DNA from 3 places in the Enterobacter sp. FW301-JW81 genome. Region 3 is predicted to be linked to each of the others. Evidence: predicted binding sites of a transcription regulator. Region 3 holds the regulator's gene; each other region holds the start of a gene.
What was found. The regulator Fur, encoded in region 3, represses iron uptake genes when iron is present. The targets are predictions, from matches to a motif close to ATAATAATGAGAACNACTATCAA.

Region 1 (5,365 bases), on a different contig from region 3:
TGACGGGCCTGTGACCTGTTTGAGTATAGAGCGCCGCGTTATGCCGCCCTGCGGGAGGAGAAGAAATTACAGCGGAGATCACATATCGTTAACAATAAAGCCCATAAGTTGTGCAAAGGTCACGATTTGCACGTTTTTGCAGCAATAAAGACCTAAACTTCCGCCCGTAGAGGCGGGAGATATGTGTTAGGATCGTTTCCTTTTTATCAGGAGTGTCAGCGATGACTGAAGGCCCATTAAATGAAAGCGAAATGGCGTGGCTTGAAGAGACGTTAATGTCTTACGGTCATGATGATGCGTCCGTTATTGACGTGTCCGAGCTGGACGGCATGCTCACCGCAGTGCTTTCCGGCCCCGTTGTCGTTGAGCCAGATGCCTGGCTGGTGGCGGTATGGGGTGGCGAGAAATACATTCCACGCTGGAAAAACGATCGTGAGATGAACCGTTTTATCGATCTCTGCTTTAAGCACATGAACGATATTGCCGAGCGCCTGAGCGAATATCCGGATCAGTTTGAACCGATGTTTGGATATAACGACGTAGACGATGAAAGCTATACCGTTGTGGAAGAGTGGTGCTACGGCTACATGCGCGGCGTGGCGTTGACGGACTGGTCAGCCTTGCCGGAAGCGCTGAAGGCCGATCTTGATGTGATTGCGCTGCACGGTACGGAAGATAACAGCGAAAAGCTGGATGAACTGTCCGAAGAGGAGTATATCGCCAGCATCGAGAGCATCCAGCCTGCGGCACTGCGTTTATATCAATACTGGGTCAACAACCCGCAGCAGCCGGAAGTGAAGAAACCGACGGTGAACGGCACCAAGGTTGGGCGTAACGATCCGTGTCCTTGCGGCAGCGGGAAGAAGTTTAAGAGCTGCTGTTTGCACTGATAAAAAAGGGGCTGATGATAGCCCCTTTTTTATTTAACCCACTTCCGGCAGCATTCCCGCTGCAATCAACACCTGCACCAGAATAATCACCACTCCACAGGCAAACACAATGCACAGCAGCGGTTTTCCCCCCGCCACGCGGTATCCCTGCTGCGGATGCTGCTGGCGGCTCTTCCATGCCAGCAAGGAAGGGAGGAGCAGAGCAAGGACCGACAGCGCCACCCCTGCGTATCCCAGGGCCATCACAAACCCGCGCGGATAAAACAGTGCGAATGCCAGCGGCGGCAGGAAGGTGATTGCCCCGGTCTGTAAGCGTCCTGCGGCGGTATTGCGACGCTGGAACAGATCGGCCAGGTAATCGAACAGGCCAAGCGCCACGCCCAGGAACGAGGTCGCCAGCGCCAGGTCGGCAAACAGGTGTACCGCCAGCTCAACGTGCGGGGAGGTGACGACCTCGCGCAGGGCCAGCAGAAAACCGTTCAGGCCAGCGTGCTGTGCCATCAGCCCAATAAAGGTTGAAGAGTCAATGCTGCCCAGCGTGACCAGCTGCCAGAAAATATAGGCGATCAGCGGGATCGCGCTGCCGATAACAAAGACGCGGCGCAGCTTGCGAATATCGCCGTTCATATAGCTGACGATGCTCGGCACGCTGCCGTGGAAGCCAAACGAGGTGAAGATGACCGGGATGGCGGAAAGCGCCAGCCCTTTTTCCAGCGGCAGCGTTAGCAGGTTGACCTTGTGCACGTGCGGCGCCAGCAGGACCAGCATGACAATCAGGAACAGAATTTTGGCGCTGAACAGAAAACGGTTAAACAGATCGACAAGCGATGTTCCCACGCAGACCACGCCGCCGCCGATGAGCGCAAAGAAGATAGCCCCCGTCGCAGGGGTAATGTCAGAGCCGAACCAGTCATTAACGCTGGAGGCGATCAATTCCCCGGCGCCGCTGATGTAGGCGGCGGTCAGGGCATACATCAGGAACATCATGCTAAAGCCGGTTATCCACTGGCCGTAACGTCCCAGGTAGCGCGCCGCAAGTGAACCCAGGCCGGTGTCGGCGGGCACGTGCTGGTAAACCTCAAGCAGCAGCAGGGCGGTGTAACACATCAAGGCCCAGAGCGTACCCAGCAGCAGCAGGGTCATGCCAAATCCCACGCCTGCGGCCGCCAGGGGCATTGCCAGCATTCCTGCGCCAATTGTCGTTCCGGCGACGATAAAAATACTTCCCAGGGTTCTGTTTTTCACGCTTTCCTCTACAACGACTCTACATCGCGACAAAATCTGCGGCGCAGAGTAAGGGAAAAGCGGCAATTCGTCAAACCACCGTTACAAGGGGTGTAATGTAAGGTTTACGCATTGCGCTGCCGCCAGTCCGACGTGGGGCGAAGGTCAGGCGTGACGTAAACAAGGCGTTCAGGGAAAAATGCGGGTTTTGATGCGGGGGGAAGGTAAATTAACGCGGTGCCGGAAACCAGCACCGCATTGATATTAATTCTGCGTGTCGAGAGTGGAAAGTTCTTTATCAATAAAGTAAAGACCTTCGCCTGATTTACCGACCAGAGATAATTTATCCAGAACGGATTTAAACAGCTTCTCTTCTTCGTGCTGTTCTGCGACGTACCACTGCAGGAAATTAAAGGTTGGATAATCCTGGCTGGTCATAGCGGCATGAACCAGTTCGTTAATTTTCTGCGTGATCAGCTGCTCGTGCTCGTAGGTGGCGCGGAACAGTTCATCGAGAGAATTATATTCAGCAAAAGGGGATGTCACGGTTTCAATGCGCGGCAGGCTGCCCGTATCTGTCAGATAATCAAACAGACGCTGCATGTGGGTCATCTCTTCCTGAGCGTGACGACGCAGAAACGCGGCTGCGCCTTCGAAGCTGTGGTAGCTGCACCAGGCGCTCATCTGCTGGTAGAGGAGAGACGAAAAAAGCTCAAGGTTCATTTGTGCGTTGAGCTTGTCGATCATTTCAGTTTTCAGCATGGTGGCGCTCCGGTTTATTATTTCTGGTTCACAATGAGCGACACTATAATTTGTTATTTAATTATTTGCAAAACGTAAAATATTTATTTCTTTATTTAAAATACGAATGGGAATAAAACGCATTGGCGATATTTATATATATTAATGAGAATTGTTTTTGTTCGTAATAAATATACCCTAAATAATTCAGGTTGCATGCAGGCGGCAAGGGAGTGAATCCCCGGGAGCTTACATAAGTAAGTGACCGGGGTGAACGAGTGCAGCCAACGCACAGGCAACGTGAAGTATGACGGGTATAAAGTGCCAGCAAGCGCTGGCAGCCTCGATCAATACCACGGATTATTTGACTTAGGGTTAACGGCGTACCCCATACATTTATACTGGATGGTCACGCTCTCGTTCAGACACAACGCGCCGCTGGTCAGGGTGCAGGTTTTAATGGGCTGACCATAGGCTGATGCTGTGGCATACCCCATACTCTGACACGCTTTTGCCGCCGTTCCGTTATTCACATACTCATCGGAATACGCATTTTGCAGCACTGCCTGGCCGTAGTCGAGGCGGACGATGCCGTTCGGCGCGTCGAGGCTGCTGACTTCAGCCTGGCGGTTAATACTGCATCCTGCGAGCAGCAGGAGCATGCCGGCTACAATGACTCTTTTCATGGTTCGCTCTGAGTGGATGGAAATACGATATCGTACCCGCAGATGCCCGCTGCAATGCCTGGAATAGCCGGACATTCTGCCCTCACTCTTTGCAACGGGTCAGAGATGAACGCTTTCAGGCTACACCCTGAGAAAAATTGTGATGAATGTCACAAAAATATTGATTTTTGTGATAGTGGTCATATTATAGGCACGTTGATAATAAAGTTGTATAACAAGTTAATGGAGCCTCATCGTGAAACTGCGCAAAATCCTGAAAAGCATGTGGGCCAATTACTGCCGCACGTTCAAAGACGTGCCGCCGGGCGCCATGTTCTGATAAAAAAACCTGCTTCGGCAGGTTTTTTTGTCTCTGCAGACGACGAAGGGGAGATGAAAGGGGCTGCGTTTTGCTACTATGGCCGCCTTTAAATAAGGAGAACGCCCCATGTCACAAAACCTGAGCGCCGATCAGGAGCTGGTGTCTGACGTTGTTGCATGCCAGCTGGTTATCAAACAAATCCTTGATGTTCTGGACGTGATTGCGCCGGTTGAAGTGCGCGAGAAGATGTCTACGCAGCTGAAAAACATCGATTTCGCCAGCCATCCTGCTGCCGCTGACCCGGTTACGCTTCGTGCGATCCAGAAAGCCATCGCGCTGATTGAGCTGCGATTCACGCCGCAGGGTGAGTCCCACTAACGCGGGAAATGGGCGACGGCACGTGTCGCCCGTTGATGCCGCTAAAAGAACGTCTGGACCAGCAGGTAGCTCGCCGCGCACGCGCAGCTTACCCCAATCAGCCCCGGCAAAATAAAGCTGTGGTTGATGATAAATTTGCCGATGCGGGTGGTGCCTGAACGGTCAAAGCCGATGCAGGCCAAATCGCTCGGATAGGTCGGCAGGACAAAATAGCCGTATGAGGCCGGGAAAAAGGCGATCAGCATTTTCGGATCGATACCCAGCATAAGGCCCATCGGCGCAACGGCCGTCAGCGCAGCCGCCTGGCTGTTCACCAGTTTAGACACCAGAAACAGGACAATCGCATACGTCCACGGGTGGCTTTTCACCACGCCTTCCAGCGCCAGCTTTAGCTCGTCGAGATGCGCCTGGAAAAAGGTATCGCTCATCCACGCCACGCCGAACACCGAGAAGATCGCGACCATTCCAGCCTTGAATACCGCGCCGTTAGAAATCGCGGACGCATTGACCCTGCAGGCCATCAGCATCACGGCGCCCGCAATCAGCATCATCATCTGGATGACAAGGTTCATCGACAGCGCCGTCATTTTGCCTTTCAGTTCAAAGGCGGGGCGCAGTTCAGGAAATGCCCCCAGCAGAACGACCACGGCAATACCGGCAAAGAAAATCCACGTGGACCAGTAGGCCTGTTTTGGGAAGCGTTGATCCATTAACGTCTCCGTTCCGCCATAGATAAACTCGCGCTGCTTTGGATCTTTCAGCTTTTCCTGAAACTCTGTGTCGTCAGCCAGGTCTTTTCCGCGGCGCAAGCTCCACAGGGCCGCAATGGCCACGCCGAACAGTGAAGCGGGAACCGACACGGCGAGTATTTCAAGTATCCCCCACGCGTGACCGATCCCATGCTGGGCCGCCAGGATGGAGACCAGCGACACGACGGCAACGGAAACGGGGGAGGCCGTAATCGCCATCTGCGATGCCACCGATGCCACGGCCATTGGGCGCTCCGGGCGGATCCCTTTTTTCAGCGCGATATCTGCAATGATGGGGAACATGGTGTACACCACGTGCCCTGTCCCGCACAGGAAGGTCAGCATCCAGGTGGTGAACGGGGCGAGCAGGGTGATGTGCTGCGGGTGTTTGCGCAG
Region 2 (5,365 bases), on a different contig from region 3:
TCTGGATCACCAGGCTTTTCAGATGCGGCACGTGATACACCGGCAGCTCCATCACAAACGGCGAGGCTTCACCGCGCATGATCGTGTGTTTCAGCATTAAGCCGGTCAGGATCGCCATCACGATGCCCAGCACATACAGCGAGAAGACCGCCAGCGCGCCCTGCTGACCAAAGAAGGCTGCCGCAAAGACGGCAAAGATTGCCAGACGGGCGCCGCAGGACATAAATGGCGCCATCATGATGGTCATCAGACGCTCGCGCGGCGCATCAAGCGTGCGTGCGCCCATCACCGACGGGACGTTACAGCCGAAGCCGACAATCAGCGGGACGAAGGATTTACCCGGCAGGCCCAGCGCCTGCATCAGACGGTCCATCACGAACGCGGCGCGCGCCATGTAGCCGGAGTCTTCCAGGAACGAGAGGAACAGATACATCATGCCGATCTGTGGCACCAGCGGCAGAACGGTGTTGATACCGCCGCCGAGCCCTTGTGCGAGGAAGATGGTTAGCCATTCCGGGAAGTGCAGGGTGTAACCCACCCACTGAATTCCGTGCACGAAGACCGCCACGGAACCGGCATCGAAAATGGGCTGCAGTGCGCCACCGATGTTAATGGCGAGCAGGAACATCACGTACATTACCAGCAGGAAGACGGGCAGGCCGAGGAAGCGGTTAAGCACGACCTTATCCACCGCAGCCGTAAAGCGGCTGGGTTCCGCCGTGAGGGCGTTACTGACCACGTCGCAGATCGAGGCGATGGCCTGGTAACGCGCATCGGCGATGTGCAGCGCCGGGTCGTCCAGCTCGTCGCGAAGACGGGCTATCGTTACGTCCAGTTTATCAGCCGCATGTCCGGCGTAAGCGCGGCTGTAGATATCGCCTTCCAGCATCTGCAGACCGAGCCACAGGCGCTGTTTCGCAGGCATGCTGTTGTCCATCTTCTGCGCCAGCATATTGGCTTCGCGCAGGAGGGGCTTTGCGTAATGCACCAGCTCAACGTCGCGGTTGCCCGCGTGGCGATCGATGGCCAGCTTCAGCGCATCAATCCCGCGAGCGCGCGTCGAAACCAGCGGAACGACCGGGCACCCGAGGCGCGCGGAGAGGGCATCGACGTCGATGCGCAGCTTTTGCTTTTCCGCAATGTCGAGCATGTTGAGCGCCACGATGCAGGGGATCCCCAGCTCCAGCAGCTGCAGCGTGAGATAAAGGTTACGCTCGAGGTTGGAGGCATCGACCACGTTGATCAGCAGGTCCGCGTCGCCGCCAAGAATATAGTGACAGGCAATTTGCTCATCAAGCGAGGTTTGCGACGAAATGGTGGTTAAGGAATAGGTGCCGGGGAGGTCAACCAGCGTGACCTGGTTGTCGGTTGTCGTGAACTGGCCTTCTTTACGTTCGACCGTCACGCCGGCCCAGTTTCCTACGCGCTGGCGAGCTCCCGTCAGCTGGTTAAAAAGCGTAGTCTTGCCGGAATTAGGATTGCCAATTAAGCCAATAGTTAACTTTTTCATTTTTTTAGACTCACTGAAACCGCTGGCTTGTTATCGGGATAAGGCTTCGACTTCTATTAATGCGAGGTCTTTCTTACGCAGTACCAGATTCACGCGGCGGGTTTCGATATGAACCGGATCGCCGAGCGGCGCCACGCGTACCACCTGGAATGACGAGCCGGGCAGCATGCCCAGTGACAGCAGCTTCTGCCGATAGGCAGGGCTAATTTCGCGGGTAAAACCGGTAATCTTCCATGCACTGTCTGGAGTGAATTGCATAATGCCTGATTCCACGAAAGGTTAAATTATCTACTATGGGATGATAATGAGAATAGTTTTTATCAGCAATATTAAAACTGTGACGGAATGTTGTTTGCGGTATTAATTTACGGCCTGTTTGACCTTGCTCAATATTTGCTGAAATGAAGGGAAAACGAAAAGGGGATTATTTGTTAACGGGGTGATAATTAGTGGTTTAAATATGGCTGTGCAATCGGTTTCATATATTACGGCACAATAATATTCCCTCTCCCCTGTGGGGAGAGGGTTAGGGTGAGGGTTTAGCGTTTCTTACCCATCGCTGCCGCCAGCGCATCCATCATCGCGCTGTTACCTGCTGGCTGGGCATCGCGTCCGCGCGGTTTCGCGGCTTTAGCGGCCGGGCGCTGCTGCTCGCGGCCACCGCCATTGCCGCCACGGCGCGCGTTGGTGTCGCCTGGCTGCTCGTCCAGACGCATGGTCAGGGCGATACGCTTGCGCTGCAGATCCACTTCCAGCACTTTAACCTTCACGATGTCGCCCGCTTTGACCACGGTGTGTGGGTCTTCAACGAACTTGTCGGCAAGGGATGATATATGCACCAGACCATCCTGATGCACGCCGATATCCACAAACGCGCCAAAGTTGGTAACGTTCGTTACCGCGCCTTCCAGAACCATGCCCGGCAGCAGATCGTTCATGGTTTCGATGCCGTCGGCAAAGGTCGCCGTTTTGAACTCAGGACGCGGATCGCGACCTGGTTTTTCCAGCTCTTTGATAATGTCGGTGACGGTTGGCACGCCAAATTTATCGTCGGTGAAATCCACGGCTTTCAGGTTGCGCAGGGCGCTGTTGTCGCCCATCAGGTCTTTCAGCGCCTGCTGGGTGGCGGCCAGAATGCGTTCCACCACCGGGTACGCTTCCGGGTGAACGGTGGAGGCATCGAGCGGGTTATCGCCGTGGTTGATGCGCAGGAAACCCGCGCACTGCTCAAACGCTTTTGGTCCGAGACGGCTTACCTTCAGCAACTGCTGGCGGTTCTGGAACTGGCCGTTCTCATCGCGCCAGGCGACGATGTTCTGCGCCATCATGCGCGTTAAGCCCGCCACGCGGGTCAGCAGAGGAACGGAAGCGGTGTTCAGGTCAACGCCGACGGCGTTTACGCAGTCTTCCACAACCGCATCCAGCTTGCGCGCCAGCTGAGTCTGGCTCACGTCGTGCTGATACTGGCCCACACCGATGGATTTCGGGTCGATCTTCACCAGTTCCGCCAGCGGATCCTGCAGGCGGCGAGCGATAGAGACCGCACCGCGCAGGGAAACGTCCAGGTCCGGGAACTCCTGCGCCGCCAGCTCAGACGCGGAATAGACGGACGCCCCCGCTTCGCTGACGATCACTTTCTGCGCCGTCACTTTCGGGAACTGCTTCTGCACGTCGAGGTAGAAACGTTCGGTTTCGCGGGACGCCGTGCCGTTGCCAATGGCGACCAGCTCCACGTTATACTTCTCGCACAGCGCCGCCACCACGACGGCCGCTTTCGCTGCCTGTCCGGTGTGCGGATAGATGGTATCGGTAGCCACCAGCTTGCCGGTGCCGTCAACCACGGCCACCTTCACGCCGGTGCGCAGGCCCGGATCGAGACCCATGGTCGCGCGCAGGCCGGCAGGGGCGGCCATCAGCAGGTCGTGCAGGTTACGGGCGAAGACGTTGATGGCTTCATCTTCGGCGCGCTCGCGCACGGTACCCATCAGCTCGGTTTCCAGGTGCATCAGCACCTTGATGCGCCAGGTCCAGCTCACCACGCCTTTGCGCCAGCTGTCTGCCGGGGCGTTGTTCAGGCGCAGGCCAAGATGGTCGATGATGATCTGCTCGCAGTGGCTCTCTTTCGGCGGCTCGTCAAACTGCGGGTCGGCGTTCAGGGAGAGCTGCAGCACGCCTTCGTTGCGGCCGCGGAACATCGCCAGCGCGCGGTGAGAAGGGGTGGTAGAAATCGGTTCGTGGTGATCGAAGTAGTCGCGGAATTTCGCGCCCTCTTCCTCTTTGCCCGCAACGACGGTAGAGACGATGTGTGCGTTCTTCCACAGGTAATCACGCACTTTGGCGAGCAGGGCAGCGTCTTCGGCGAAGCGCTCCATCAGAATGTAGCGTGCGCCATCGAGTGCGGCCTTCGTGTCCGCAACGCCTTTGTCGGCGTCGATAAATTTCGCCGCTTCGGTTTCCGGATCGTGCGACGGCGCGTTCCACAGCAGGTCTGCCAGCGGCTCAAGACCCGCTTCAATCGCAATCTGCCCGCGCGTGCGGCGCTTCGGCTTGTATGGCAGATAGAGGTCTTCGAGTTCGGTTTTGCTCAGGGTGCCGTTAATGGCGCTTTCCAGCTCGCCGGTCAGCTTGCCCTGTTCGCCGATGGATTTGAGGATCGCCTGACGACGTTCTTCCAGCTCGCGCAAATAACCCAGACGGGTCTCCAGGTTACGCAGCTGCGTGTCATCCAGACCGCCGGTGACTTCCTTACGATAGCGCGCAATAAACGGCACGGTGTTCCCTTCATCAAGCAGGCGAACGGCAGCTTCTACCTGTTCGGCTCTGGCCTGAATATCACCCGCAATAATGCGGCAGAGCGAATCTTTCATCATGGCTTTATCATCTGTTGAGTCGAAAAAATCAGGGGATAGTTATACGGGCTGACACGGCAAAATGCCAGCCGGGGAGGGCGCTCTCGGACTATTTAACGTACTCGATTTCGTTCACGTACCAGCTGGCTTCACCGGAAGGGGTCTGAACGACGGCCAGGTCGCCCACTTCCTTTTTCAGCAGCGCGCGGGCCATCGGGGAGTCAATGGAGATGTAATCCTTACGGCCAAAAATTTCATCGTAGCCGACAATGCGAAAACGCAGGGTGTCGCCGTTGTCGTTTTCAATCTCAACCCATGCGCCGAAGAACACTTTGCCCTCCTGCTGCGGGGAGTAATCGACAATTTTAAGGTTCTCCAGGCATTTCGTCAGATAGCGAACCCGGCGGTCAATTTCGCGCAGCCGCTTTTTGTTGTACTGGTAGTCAGCATTTTCGCTGCGATCGCCCAGGCTTGCCGCCCAGGTAACCTTTTTGGTCACTTCAGGACGCTCTTCGCGCCACAGGTAATCCATCTCTTTTTTGAGTTTTTCGTACCCTTCGCGGGTGATCAGGGGCGTTTTCATTGGGTGACCTTCAGACTCGACATCATTGCAAACCTTGCGCACATTACGTATCACATAGCGTAACAGACAGCGTTAATAATGATTTATGTGATGAAATGTGCAGATAAGCTGCTGTTAAATATGCTTTGTAACAATTTCGACTAGAATTTATACCAGAATTAGCTGGTCGAACACGTGCACTTTTTTAGAATACGCTGTTATTAGACTATCCGAACCTTTGGGAGTACACACAATGCAAGAGAACTACAAAATTCTGGTCGTGGATGACGACATGCGCCTGCGTGCGCTGCTGGAGCGTTATCTGACCGAGCAGGGCTTCCAGGTTCGTAGCGTCGCGAACGCTGAGCAGATGGACCGTCTGCTGACCCGTGAATCTTTCCACCTGATGGTTCTCGACCTGATGCTGCCTGGCGAAGACGGGCT
Region 3 (5,365 bases):
CGATGTACGACTTCACCCATTGCATCAGCGATGCGCTGGAAGGCATTACGCACTCCCTGTGTACGCTGGAGTTCCAGGACAACCGTCGTCTGTACGACTGGGTACTGGATAACATCACCATTCCCGTGCATCCGCGTCAGTACGAGTTCTCTCGTCTGAATCTGGAATACACCGTGATGTCCAAGCGTAAGCTGAACCTGCTGGTCACCGACAAGCACGTTGAGGGCTGGGATGACCCACGTATGCCGACCATCTCTGGTCTGCGTCGTCGTGGTTATACTGCCGCGTCTATTCGTGAGTTCTGCAAACGTATCGGCGTGACCAAGCAGGACAACACCATTGAAATAGCTTCTCTGGAATCCTGCATTCGCGAAGACCTCAACGAAAACGCACCGCGCGCGATGGCGGTTATCGACCCGGTGAAGCTGGTTATCGAGAACTATCCGCAGGGTGAAAGCGAGCTGGTCTCCATGCCTAACCATCCGAATAAACCGGAAATGGGCAGCCGCGACGTGCCGTTCAGCGGTGAAATCTGGATCGACCGTGCTGACTTCCGCGAAGAAGCCAACAAGCAGTACAAGCGTCTGGTGTTGGGTAAAGAGGTGCGTCTGCGTAATGCCTACGTCATCAAGGCAGAGCGCGTAGAGAAAGACGCGGAAGGTAACATCACCACCATCTTCTGTTCATATGACGCTGAAACGCTGAGTAAAGATCCGGCGGACGGCCGCAAGGTGAAAGGCGTTATTCACTGGGTGAGCGCATCCCACGCGCTGCCGGTGGAAATTCGTCTGTACGATCGTCTGTTCAGCGTGCCTAACCCGGGTGCTGCTGAAGACTTCCTGGCGACCATCAACCCGGAATCTCTGGTGATCAAGCAGGGTTATGCGGAGCCTTCCCTGAAAGCCGCTGAAGCGGGTAAAGCGTTCCAGTTCGAGCGTGAAGGTTACTTCTGCCTGGACAGCCGTTACAGCACGGTGGAAAAACCGGTATTTAACCGTACCGTGGGTCTGCGTGATACCTGGACCAAAATCGGCGAATAATAACGCTGCATTGGTCAATGAGAGACAAACGCCGCTTATTGCGGCGTTTTTTTATTTAACGATCATATCGTTAAAGCAGGGGGGTAATAATATCGTGGAAAATATCAGGTCAATGTGGTGCTACTTATTTTTCTGAAAAAAGTTTGTTTTTTATCATCAATACGCAATTTGTAAAAAGTAACAGCAATTAACGATCTTACCCTCTGAAATTTAATGGCTTGCCCCGCCAAATCTCGCCCTCCGGTAAATGTTACAAAGCACTACCAATTATGTGCACTTCGTCATAATCCTGACTTTTGTCCGCTGAAAAGCATTGATAATTCGCGTCGCGAAAAATAACCTAAAGACGGTAGTTAATTCGAGGGTATTTATAACTACCCCTGACCATTTGGTCTTTTTTATTTTCGCCGTTTCAGGCGTTTTAATTCGTCAAAGAGGAATAATCTATGCGTACGTTCAGTGGCAAACGTAGTGCGCTGGCGCTGGCTATTGCCGGTGTGACAGCAATGTCGGGCCTGGTCGTTACACCAGAGGCGAAAGCCGCGGGTTTCATCGAAGATTCTACCCTCACGGGCGGTATTTATTACTGGCAGCGTGAACGTGACCGTAAAGACGTCACTGAAGACAAATACAAAACTAACCTTTCTCACTCCACCTGGAACGCCAACCTGGACTTCCAGTCGGGTTATGCCGCGGATATGTTCGGTCTGGATATTGCTGCGTTCACCGCAATCGAAATGGCGGAAAACGGCGACAGCGGCCACCCGAACGAAATTGCCTTCTCCTCCAGCAACAAAGCTTATAAAGAAGACTGGTCCGGGGATAAGAGCGGAATCAGCCTTTATAAGGCCGCAGCGAAATTTAAATACGGCCCGGTATGGGCGCGCGGTGGCTATATTCAGCCAACCGGCCAGACGCTGTTAGCACCGCACTGGAGCTTTATGCCGGGTACCTATCAGGGGGCAGAAGCCGGGGCGAACTTTGACTACGGTGATGCGGGTGCGTTGAGCTTCTCTTATATGTGGACCAACGAGTATAAAGCACCATGGCACATCGAAATGGACAAGTTCTACCAGAACGATAAGAAAACCAAAGTAGATTATCTGCACTCGCTGGGTGCGAAATACGACTTCAAAAACGATCTGGTTCTCGAAGCCGCATTTGGCCAGGCGCAAGGTTATGTCGATCAGTATTTTGCCAAGGCCAGCTATAAGTTTGATGTTGCGGGTAGCCCGCTGAGCACCAGCTACCAGTTCTACGGCACGCGCGACAAGGTCAGCAACGGTGGCGTCAATGATATTTATGACGGTACCGCGTGGTTGCAGGCGTTGACCTTTGGCTACAAGGTCGGTCAGGTTGATTTGCGCCTGGAAGGCACGTGGGTGAAGGCGGAAGGGCAGCAGGGGTACTTCCTGCAGCGTATGACCCCGACCTATGCATCGTCCAACGGCCGTCTTGATATCTGGTGGGATAACCGTTCCGACTTCAACGCCGACGGCGAGAAAGCGGTCTTCTTCGGCGCAATGTATGACCTCAAAAACTGGAATCTGCCTGGCTGGGCCGTGGGTGCCTCTTACGCTTACGCCTGGGATGCAAAACCTGCCGATATGGCAACACCGGACGCCTATTACGATCCAAACTATCGCCTGAAAGAGTCCTCCTACAGCCTGGATGCTATCTATACCCTGCAGGATGGCCGCGCGAAAGGCACGATGTTCAAACTGCACTTCACCCAGTATGACAACCACTCCGATATCCCGAGCTATGCGGGCGGTTACGGCAACATCTTCCAGGATGAACGTGACGTGAAATTCATGGTTATCGCACCGTTCACCATCTTCTGATGAATCGTCCGGCGGGTTAGCGCCCGCCGGACCGGAGACTGCACATGATGAAAAAAATCGTAATTGTCGCGCTGCTGGCGTCGGGGCTGGTGGCGTGTTCTCAGAGCCAGGCGCCTAAAGAAGATTCCCGGCTGAAGGAGGCCTATAGCGCGTGCATCAATACCGCTGAAGGCTCGCCGGAGAAAATTCAGGCCTGCCAGAGCGTGTTGAATGTGCTGAAAAAAGAGAAGGCGCATGAGCAGTTCGCAACGCAGGAAAATGTTCGCGTGATGGATTACCAGGCCTGTATCCAGGCGCGTAAAACCGGTAACGATCAGGAAGTGGCGAAGCGTTGCGACCAGATCTGGAAAGAGATCCGCAGCAATAACAGTAACTAACCTGCTGTTACCATGCCCGGTGGCGCTATGCTTACCGGGCTTTTTTATACCTGAAAACAGGCGAAAAAAAAGCCAACCTTGCGGCTGGCTCAGAGTATGAAGACTGATTATTTTGCGTCGTGCGCGTGGTCATCTTCGCGGCAGTCGCCTTCAGCGCAGTGACCGTAAAGGTACAGGCTGTGGTTGGTCAGGCGGATGCCATGACGCGCGGCGATTTCACGCTGGCGTGATTCAATGGAATCATCGCTAAATTCAATGACCTTGCCGCAATCGAGGCAGATCAGGTGATCGTGGTGCTGCTGCTGGGTCAGTTCGAAAACAGATTTACCACCTTCGAAATTATGACGGGTAACAATGCCCGCGTCATCAAACTGGTTCAGCACGCGATAGACGGTAGCCAGCCCAATCTCTTCACCCATGTCGATAAGACGTTTATAGAGGTCTTCCGCACTGACATGGTGATTGTCTGGACCCTGAAGCACTTCGAGGATTTTTAACCGAGGAAGCGTAACTTTCAGGCCAGCCTTCTTTAATGCGGTATTGTTGTCAGTCATGCGGAATCTGTCCTGTTGCTAAACGATTCACTTCTGTAGGAAGTGACAGAAAATGCACCCGGGATAATGCGTCTCATTATAGAACTGCCATGGCTAAATGAAAACTGCAAGTCTCAGGCAAAATATGCTTATAAAAACGTGGTATCACCAACAAACTTGCTCAATGGAAAACCACGTTTATCAGGGAGACATTGTACAGGTCTGGGCGAAAAAGTTAAAAGATTGTAGCGATTAATTTAATCGGTTTGACCTGGAGCACGGGCGCAGCCGCCGCTGCGCCGCGATAAAAATCAGGCGTTAAGAATATCGTCCAGGTGCAGTTCCTCACGGATCTGCTTAACCCATTTCTCAACGCGCTCTGCCGTCAGCTCTGGCTGGCGGTCTTCGTCAATGGCCAGACCCACGAAATGATCGTCATCGGCCAGGCCTTTAGACGCTTCGAAGTGGTAACCGGCAGTTGGCCAGTGGCCAACGATCACTGCGCCATTCGGCTCAATGATGTCGCGGATAGTCCCCAGCGCGTCACAGAAGTACTCGGCGTAGTCTTCCTGATCGCCGCAGCCAAACAGGGCGACCAGCTTACCGTTGAAGTCGACTTCTTCCAGCGTCGGGAAGAAATCATCCCAGTCGCACTGGGCTTCACCGTAGTACCACGTTGGAATACCCAGCAGAAGAATGTCATAGCCTTCGAGATCTTCTTTGCTGCTCTTGGCGATGTCATGCACATCAGCAACGTCTTTACCGAGCTGTTTTTGAATGTTTTTTGCGATATTTTCGGTATTGCCGGTATCACTGCCAAAGAAAATGCCGATGATTGCCATGAGTAAAATAACCTCTTGAAACTTAATAGTATGGTGGCGCAATTCGGCCACGGATAAGGGCAATAATAGCAGAACTGGCAACCCTGCGGAAACAGCTATCGCGCAGGACTGCACTCCGTGCTACATGAAAAGGGCGATAAAGGGGATTTTCAGACTTATGCCTGGCTGCGTAACGTCTCAAGCTGGGCGATCAACATCTCTTCAATGAGCTCGCTGCGGCTGATATTTCGCGCGTCAGCCAGCTCGTTAAGCGCATCGACGGCGTCGGCGTTAAGCTTCAGTTCGACACGCTTAAGCCCACGATTTTTATCGCGTTTAAGCTGGTTGCGTTTATTGATACGCAGCTGTTCATCGCGCGAAAGCGGATTCGTCTTGGGTCGTCCCGGTCGACGTTCATTCGCGAACAGATCTAGTGTCGTACGGTCCGTTTGTTCTTTGGCCATGATTCTGAGACTTCGGGGGAAACACGCCGCCCTGCTAATGCCCGGGCGATAAGCGCGCCATCATACATCACCAAAAACGGCACGCCAACGACTGGAAGCCCGCAGCCTTCCAGTCGCTCTCTTTTTAATCAATTCGCAGTATCAGCGAGATAGCGGCGAATGGCGCGCAGCACGGCGTCAGGTTTTTCTGCGTGAACCCAGTGTCCGGCCCCGGCAATCACGTGGGCGCGCGCCTGCGGGAATTGTGCCAGCAAGGTGTCGCGGTACGCGTCGGTAATATAAGGAG

Region 1: the regulator Fur is predicted to act here: its motif matches at 3,015-3,037, upstream of ftnA (non-heme ferritin).
Region 2: the regulator Fur is predicted to act here: its motif matches at 1,809-1,831, upstream of feoA (ferrous iron transporter A).

The regions. Positions count from the first base shown of each region.
Region 1 covers NZ_JBYTBA010000002.1:687,252-692,616, forward strand. Annotated here, with positions in the region: gene AC3WOK_RS10195 (YecA/YgfB family protein) at 222-890, shown strand; gene tyrP (tyrosine transporter TyrP) at 924-2,135, opposite strand; gene ftnA (non-heme ferritin) at 2,379-2,876, opposite strand; gene yecR (YecR family lipoprotein) at 3,203-3,541, opposite strand; gene azuC (stress response protein AzuC) at 3,777-3,860, shown strand; gene AC3WOK_RS10220 (DUF2766 family protein) at 3,969-4,220, shown strand; gene AC3WOK_RS10225 (anaerobic C4-dicarboxylate transporter) at 4,262-5,365, opposite strand, start outside.
Region 2 covers NZ_JBYTBA010000008.1:106,280-111,644, forward strand. Annotated here, with positions in the region: gene feoB (Fe(2+) transporter permease subunit FeoB) at 1-1,510, opposite strand, end outside; gene feoA (ferrous iron transporter A) at 1,541-1,768, opposite strand; gene AC3WOK_RS21125 (Tex family protein) at 2,050-4,380, opposite strand; gene greB (transcription elongation factor GreB) at 4,469-4,942, opposite strand; gene ompR (osmolarity response regulator transcription factor OmpR) at 5,175-5,365, shown strand, end outside.
Region 3 covers NZ_JBYTBA010000005.1:414,445-419,809, forward strand. Annotated here, with positions in the region: gene glnS (glutamine--tRNA ligase) at 1-1,040, shown strand, start outside; gene chiP (chitoporin ChiP) at 1,487-2,884, shown strand; gene chiQ (ChiQ/YbfN family lipoprotein) at 2,932-3,261, shown strand; gene fur (ferric iron uptake transcriptional regulator) at 3,369-3,815, opposite strand; gene fldA (flavodoxin FldA) at 4,106-4,636, opposite strand; gene ybfE (LexA regulated protein) at 4,792-5,079, opposite strand; gene ybfF (esterase) at 5,208-5,365, opposite strand, start outside.